One region of the Rossellomorea sp. LjRoot5 genome, then DNA from elsewhere that is predicted to be linked to it. Evidence: a T-box and tRNA genes for the amino acid it is inferred to sense, from the RefSeq annotation. Region 1 holds a T-box; the other holds one or more tRNA genes.
The links. A T-box is a leader RNA that pairs with one kind of tRNA and senses whether it is charged. The one in region 1 lies ahead of pheS (phenylalanine--tRNA ligase subunit alpha), so its partner is inferred to be a tRNA-Phe.
Positions count from the first base shown of each region.

Region 2: it encodes a tRNA-Phe, which carries the amino acid that the T-box ahead of pheS (phenylalanine--tRNA ligase subunit alpha) is inferred to sense. The anticodon was not compared.

Region 1 covers NZ_CAXUQN020000001.1:1,414,118-1,417,491, forward strand. Annotated here, with positions in the region: gene ACSQ2E_RS07235 (TrmH family RNA methyltransferase) at 1-629, shown strand, start outside; T-box leader at 689-928, shown strand; gene pheS (phenylalanine--tRNA ligase subunit alpha) at 1,192-2,229, shown strand; gene pheT (phenylalanine--tRNA ligase subunit beta) at 2,257-3,374, shown strand, end outside.
Region 2 covers NZ_CAXUQN020000001.1:955,291-958,664, forward strand. Annotated here, with positions in the region: rRNA gene rrf (5S ribosomal RNA) at 1-8, shown strand, start outside; tRNA gene ACSQ2E_RS04770 (tRNA-Val) at 19-94, shown strand; tRNA gene ACSQ2E_RS04775 (tRNA-Thr) at 120-195, shown strand; tRNA gene ACSQ2E_RS04780 (tRNA-Lys) at 215-290, shown strand; tRNA gene ACSQ2E_RS04785 (tRNA-Leu) at 356-440, shown strand; tRNA gene ACSQ2E_RS04790 (tRNA-Gly) at 449-523, shown strand; tRNA gene ACSQ2E_RS04795 (tRNA-Leu) at 531-619, shown strand; tRNA gene ACSQ2E_RS04800 (tRNA-Arg) at 677-753, shown strand; tRNA gene ACSQ2E_RS04805 (tRNA-Pro) at 759-835, shown strand; tRNA gene ACSQ2E_RS04810 (tRNA-Ala) at 843-918, shown strand; tRNA gene ACSQ2E_RS04815 (tRNA-Met) at 1,025-1,101, shown strand; tRNA gene ACSQ2E_RS04820 (tRNA-Ile) at 1,106-1,182, shown strand; tRNA gene ACSQ2E_RS04825 (tRNA-Ser) at 1,201-1,293, shown strand; tRNA gene ACSQ2E_RS04830 (tRNA-Met) at 1,461-1,534, shown strand; tRNA gene ACSQ2E_RS04835 (tRNA-Asp) at 1,655-1,731, shown strand; tRNA gene ACSQ2E_RS04840 (tRNA-Phe) at 2,045-2,120, shown strand; tRNA gene ACSQ2E_RS04845 (tRNA-His) at 2,144-2,219, shown strand; tRNA gene ACSQ2E_RS04850 (tRNA-Gly) at 2,228-2,301, shown strand; tRNA gene ACSQ2E_RS04855 (tRNA-Ile) at 2,312-2,388, shown strand; tRNA gene ACSQ2E_RS04860 (tRNA-Asn) at 2,398-2,472, shown strand; tRNA gene ACSQ2E_RS04865 (tRNA-Ser) at 2,478-2,568, shown strand; tRNA gene ACSQ2E_RS04870 (tRNA-Glu) at 2,573-2,644, shown strand; gene glgB (1,4-alpha-glucan branching enzyme) at 3,100-3,374, shown strand, end outside.

The DNA.
Region 1 (3,374 bases):
AGGATACGGTCCTTGAGCTGATCCTGGTGGAAGGAATCGATATCCCCCAGAAATGGACGGTTGACTCGGTTCCCATCACCATGGTATCGGAAGAAGTAGGGAAAACCCTCGCTGATACCGAGACTTCTCAAGGGATTTTTGCGATTTGCAGGCAAAAGGAAGATGAGTATGACCCCGATAAGGCAGCCACATTCATGTTGCTAGACGGTCTTCAGGACCCGGGCAATATCGGCACGATCATCCGCACAGCCGATGCAGCCGGAATCGACATGGTCGTGTTAGGTAAAGGGACGGTTGACCCTTATAATCCGAAAGTATTACGCTCGGCACAGGGAAGTCATTTTCATATTCCAATCGTCAGAAAAGAACTGCCTGAAACCATTTCAGCCCTGAAAGAGCGCAGCATCCCCGTTTACGGGACGGCGCTTGAAAATGGAGTGGAGTACACATCAATCAACCCGCAATCTTCTTATGCCTTAATCGTAGGGAATGAGGGGAAAGGCATGTCGAAAGACCTTTTAAAGGAAACCGACCAGAACCTCTACATCCCCATCTACGGTAAGAGTGAATCATTGAATGTGGCCATTGCGGCAGGCATTTTATTGTACTATTTTAAAAATGGGCAGTGAATTTCGTGAAAAGGTTTGAATTATGCCGTGAAATTCACTATAATAATGCACATATAACTTAAAAAACGTTGAAAGAGGAAAGTAACACATGACCTTCTTCAAGGGAGAGAATGCCCTGGACTGTAAGCATTCTTAAGAAAACATAGTGTGAACATTTCACCTCTCGAGTTGGCATCGGGACCATTCCACATGTGAATGTAAAGATGCTCCGGCATAAGCCGTTATCCGAATGAAGTGAGTATATCCACCTGTGGATATGCTTATAAGGGTGGTACCGCGATATAAACCTCGTCCCTTTTTGGGAAGGGGTTTTTTTATTTGTCTTTAGGTTTTTTTGTAGAGCTTCCTATAAGGTGTTATACCACATAAACTCTACGTTGATTGAAGCGGAAGGCACTCGACTCCTGCGGGAAATGTGGGACAGGTGAGACCCCACAGGCGCTTTTCGCCGAGGAGGCTCACCGCCCACCCCGCGGAAAGCGAGTGCCTGGAGCGGAAATCAGCTACACCTGAACCCATCTACACGACTATTCGGACGATATACATTAAAGGAGGAAGAAAAATGGAGGACAAATTACGATCCCTTCAACAAGAAGCCATCGAAAAAGTGAACGTAGCACAAGATTTGAAAGAACTGAACAACATCCGCGTTGCTTATTTAGGCAAAAAAGGACCTGTCACCGAAGCCTTAAAAGGAATGGGGAAACTTTCAGCAGAAGAGCGTCCTAAAATGGGGGCACTTGCCAATGAAGTACGTGGAGCGATCACAGAAACAATTGAAGCAAAGCAGGCTGTTCTTGAAAAAGAAGCGGTCGAAAAGAAACTTCAATCTGAAACGATCGACGTGACGTTACCCGGCCGTCCTGTAAAAAAAGGAAATCACCACCCCCTGACGATGATCGTGGAAGAAATCGAAGACCTCTTCATCGGTATGGGCTACACGGTTGCTGAAGGACCGGAAGTGGAGAAGGACTATTATAACTTCGAAGCCCTGAATCTCCCTAAAGGACACCCGGCACGTGATATGCAGGATTCTTTCTATATTACGGAAGAAACCCTTCTGCGTACCCACACATCACCGGTTCAGGCAAGAACGATGGAACTGGCCAAAGGAAAGGGACCCATCAAGATCATCTGTCCCGGGAAAGTGTACCGACGTGATACGGATGACGCGACACATTCACATCAATTCACCCAGATCGAGGGTCTTGTCATCGACGAAAACATCCGGATGAGTGATTTGAAAGGGACGCTGAATGTGTTTGCCAAGAAAATGTTCGGTGAAGACCGTGAAATCCGCTTGCGCCCGAGCTTCTTCCCATTCACAGAGCCATCTGTCGAGATGGATATTTCATGTAAGATCTGTGGAGGGAAAGGATGTCGTGTATGTAAAGGGACGGGCTGGATCGAAATCCTTGGAGCAGGGATGGTTCATCCGAATGTCCTTGAAATGGCTGGATTCGATTCGAAGAAATATACAGGTTTCGCCTTCGGTATGGGACCAGAGCGTATCGCCATGCTGAAATACGGCATCGATGATATCCGTCATTTCTACACAAACGATACTCGCTTTGTGACACAGTTCGGAACGCAAGAGTAAAGAAAAACGATAGGGAGGTACTAACACATGTTTGTTTCATATAAATGGTTAGAAAATTATGTAGACTTGTCAGGTGTCACACCTGAAGAGTTGGCAGAGAAGATTACAAGAAGCGGGATTGAAGTCGAAGGTGTCGAACGGATCGGCGAAGAAATCAAAAATGTAGTCGTCGGGCATGTCCTGCAATGTGAACCGCATCCCGATGCAGATAAATTAAATAAATGCCTTGTGGACATAGGGGAAGAAGAGCCTGTCCAGATCATTTGCGGGGCACCGAACGTGGCAAAAGGCCAGAAAGTGGCTGTCGCGAAAGTAGGGGCGGTCCTTCCTGGTAACTTCAAAATCAAAAAAGCCAAACTTCGCGGCGAAGCCTCCCACGGGATGATCTGCTCCCTGCAAGAGCTTGGAGTCGAAGGAAAGCTCGTACCGAAAGAGCATGCAGAAGGAATCTATGTATTCTCTGATGATGCCGAGGTAGGCAGAAATGCTGTTGAATTATTAAATCTGGATGATGCGATCCTCGAACTAGGATTGACACCCAATCGTTCGGATTGCTTAAGTATGCTGGGAGTGGCGTATGAAGTGGCAGCCATCCTGGACCGTGACGTAAAGCTCCCGACAACCGAGGTTTCAGAAGGCAACGGTAAAGCATCGGATTATGTATCGGTAAAAGTGGAAGCGAAAGAAGATAACCCTCTTTACGGTGCTAAAATCATCAAAAATGTCAAAATCGGACCATCTCCACTTTGGATGCAGAATGCACTGATTTCAGCCGGGATCCGTCCACATAATAACGTAGTCGACATTACAAACTACGTGCTATTGGAATACGGTCAGCCTCTTCACGCTTTCGACTACGACCGCGTCGGTTCAAAGGAAATCCTTGTGCGCCGGGCAAACGACGGCGAAACATTCGTGACCCTAGATGATGCGGAGAGAACGTTGTCAAAGAGTCAGCTTGTGATTACGAACGGGACTGAACCCGTTGCCCTTGCCGGAGTGATGGGGGGAGCGAATTCAGAAGTCCAGAACGATACGACCACTGTCCTTCTTGAAGCAGCTTACTTCACCGGTGCCATTGTCAGAGGTGCATCGAAAGACCACGGACTCAGAAGCGAAGCGAGCACCCGTTATGAAAAAGGCGT
Region 2 (3,374 bases), 460 kb from region 1:
CGCCAGGCTATATAACAAGGAGGATTAGCTCAGCTGGGAGAGCATCTGCCTTACAAGCAGAGGGTCGGCGGTTCGATCCCGTCATCCTCCACCATTTTAACCACTTAGAAACTTACCGTGCCGGTGTAGCTCAACTGGTAGAGCAACTGACTTGTAATCAGTAGGTTGGGGGTTCAAGTCCTCTTGCCGGCACCATTTGGTTTTTTTATGAGATGAGCCATTAGCTCAGTTGGTAGAGCATCTGACTTTTAATCAGAGGGTCGAAGGTTCGAATCCTTCATGGCTCACCAAAGATTTTTGCCCTGGCAAAATATCTTACCATTGTTTTTCTCCAATGTGAAAAACAAAAATATATGCGGGTGTGGCGGAATTGGCAGACGCACCAGACTTAGGATCTGGCGCCGCAAGGCGTGGGGGTTCAAGTCCCTTCACCCGCACCATTTCTTTTGCGGAAGTAGTTCAGTGGTAGAACACCACCTTGCCAAGGTGGGGGTCGCGGGTTCGAATCCCGTCTTCCGCTCCAGAGACTTGCCGGGGTGGCGGAACTGGCAGACGCACAGGACTTAAAATCCTGCGGTAGGTGACTACCGTACCGGTTCGATTCCGGTCCTCGGCACCAGAATTTTTTGCGACAGCAAAATATCTATCCTTACGTTACTATTAAAGAATTCATTTAGCGCCCGTAGCTCAATTGGATAGAGCGTTTGACTACGGATCAAAAGGTTAGGGGTTCGACTCCTCTCGGGCGCGCCATATATCGGGAAGTAGCTCAGCTTGGTAGAGCACTTGGTTTGGGACCAAGGGGTCGCAGGTTCGAATCCTGTCTTCCCGACCACTTCTTTGGGGCCTTAGCTCAGCTGGGAGAGCGCCTGCTTTGCACGCAGGAGGTCAGCGGTTCGATCCCGCTAGGCTCCACCAAGATTTTTTGCTCCAGCAAAATAATCTTCATTGATTTTTGCGAAGCAAAATAAATTCCCTTTATGTTTTACGAAAGTGAAACTTAATACTATGTTATATGTTTCTTGGCGGTGTAGCTCAGCTGGCTAGAGCGTACGGTTCATACCCGTGAGGTCGGGGGTTCGATCCCCTCCGCCGCTACCAATAGGGACCTTTAGCTCAGTTGGTTAGAGCAGACGGCTCATAACCGTCCGGTCGTAGGTTCGAGTCCTACAAGGTCCACCAAGTACCATTTTTCATTACGGAGGAATACCCAAGTCCGGCTGAAGGGATCGGTCTTGAAAACCGACAGGGGTGTAACAGCCCGCGGGGGTTCGAATCCCCCTTCCTCCTCCATATTATCTTTTATATTTTATCGTCGCGGGGTGGAGCACGACCGAATAATCTTCGGAGCCTTCACATCAGCGCAACGACTGAGCAACAGCTTGAATAAGCTTACTGAAGTCGGAGCGGATCTGCGTGATGCTTTATGGGATAGTAGAAACTTAATAATATTTTATCGTCGCGGGGTGGAGCAGTTCGGTAGCTCGTCGGGCTCATAACCCGAAGGTCGCAGGTTCAAATCCTGTCCCCGCAATACCATTTTGATTTATTTATGAATTAGGAAATTGATAATTCGCGATGAGTCACGTATGGATAGTTATTTTCGCTAGCGCGAAGGTAATGAAAGTTATTTTTGCTAGCGCAAAAAAACTTTGGTCCGGTAGTTCAGTTGGTTAGAATGCCTGCCTGTCACGCAGGAGGTCGCGGGTTCGAGTCCCGTCCGGACCGCCATTTATTTTTTGATATAGTTCTGTTTCTTCAAATGGAAAAGGGTTTCGATAAGTGAGAAGGTCGAGGAAGCGATCGAAGGAACACCGGAGCGTATTTAACATACGTGAGGATGTGACTGAGAGAGCTGACGAAGAGATTCGAAGCTTAGGGGAAGCCGAAAACTATTTGGCTCAGTAGCTCAGTTGGTAGAGCACGATGAATAAGCTTCACCCGAGTAAACTTCAGCGTACAGCTCGAGCAGCTCCTTGATTCAGCATCCTGAGAGCTGGACGATGGACTACAACATTCTAATTGTAGGATGCATACTAAATATGGCTCAGTAGCTCAGTTGGTAGAGCAATGGACTGAAAATCCATGTGTCGGCGGTTCGATTCCGTCCTGAGCCACCATTTTTCTATTTAGACACATTATGGCGATTGTGGCGAAGTGGTTAACGCACCTGATTGTGGTTCAGGCATTCGTGGGTTCGATTCCCATCAGTCGCCCCATATTTAGTGCGGGTGTAGTTTAGTGGTAAAACCTCAGCCTTCCAAGCTGATGATGAGGGTTCGATTCCCTTCACCCGCTCCAATTCATTTTTGGGCCTATAGCTCAGCTGGTTAGAGCGCACGCCTGATAAGCGTGAGGTCGGTGGTTCGAGTCCACTTAGGCCCACCATTATATTATTCCGCAGTAGCTCAGTGGTAGAGCTATCGGCTGTTAACCGATCGGTCGCAAGTTCGAATCTTGCCTGCGGAGCCATATTTGGAGAAGTACTCAAGTGGCTGAAGAGGCGCCCCTGCTAAGGGTGTAGGTCGGGCAACTGGCGCGAGGGTTCAAATCCCTCCTTCTCCGCCATTAAGGCCCATTGGTCAAGCGGTTAAGACACCGCCCTTTCACGGCGGTAACACGGGTTCGAATCCCGTATGGGTCATTATGAAGAGACTATCATTGTTGATAGTCTTTTTTTGTTGTTCAAAGCAGCACTTTGCCTTGAAATGGAGCTGTTGTAATTATGTTTAATATGTAAAATGTGGTTCTAGGTTTCTGCGTCGATGGATATATTATCGACTTTTCCCTCCCTTCATTCGACACCGCTATTTCAACTTCCAAGCAACCAAAATCCTATACAAAATACCGGAATCCCTCTATATTTCCTACAAATATTAAATTTTTTCACAAAAAAACTTTCGACAAATTCCGCTAAGATTTCAACGTATTTCCCCTATGTTTTTACAATGTAAACCTTGCCATTTAGAATAAAATTCCAAATTTGAACTTTTTCAATGTAAGCATGTAGTAAATTGTCGTAATTGAACGACGATTATAAAGAGGATTTTGGTGATGTTGTTAGAAAGTAGTTAAGTAGATTGAAAAAATGTAGGTGAGATGATGAACGCAATGACCATAACAGATTACGATGTGTTTTTGTTTCATGAGGGAAATTTGCAGCAGGCCTATCAGTTTATGGGTGCACATGTGAGAAGGGATTCCACTGGGACCTATACAGAATTTTGCGTTTGGGCACCGAAAGCAAGGCATGTTTCATTGGTGGGTTCCTTTAATCAATGGAATGGGAATGGATACGATTTAAAAAAGCGGAACAGTGAAGGTCTGTGGACGATTCGAGTCGATAAAGATCTGACGGGAGAAACGTATAAGTA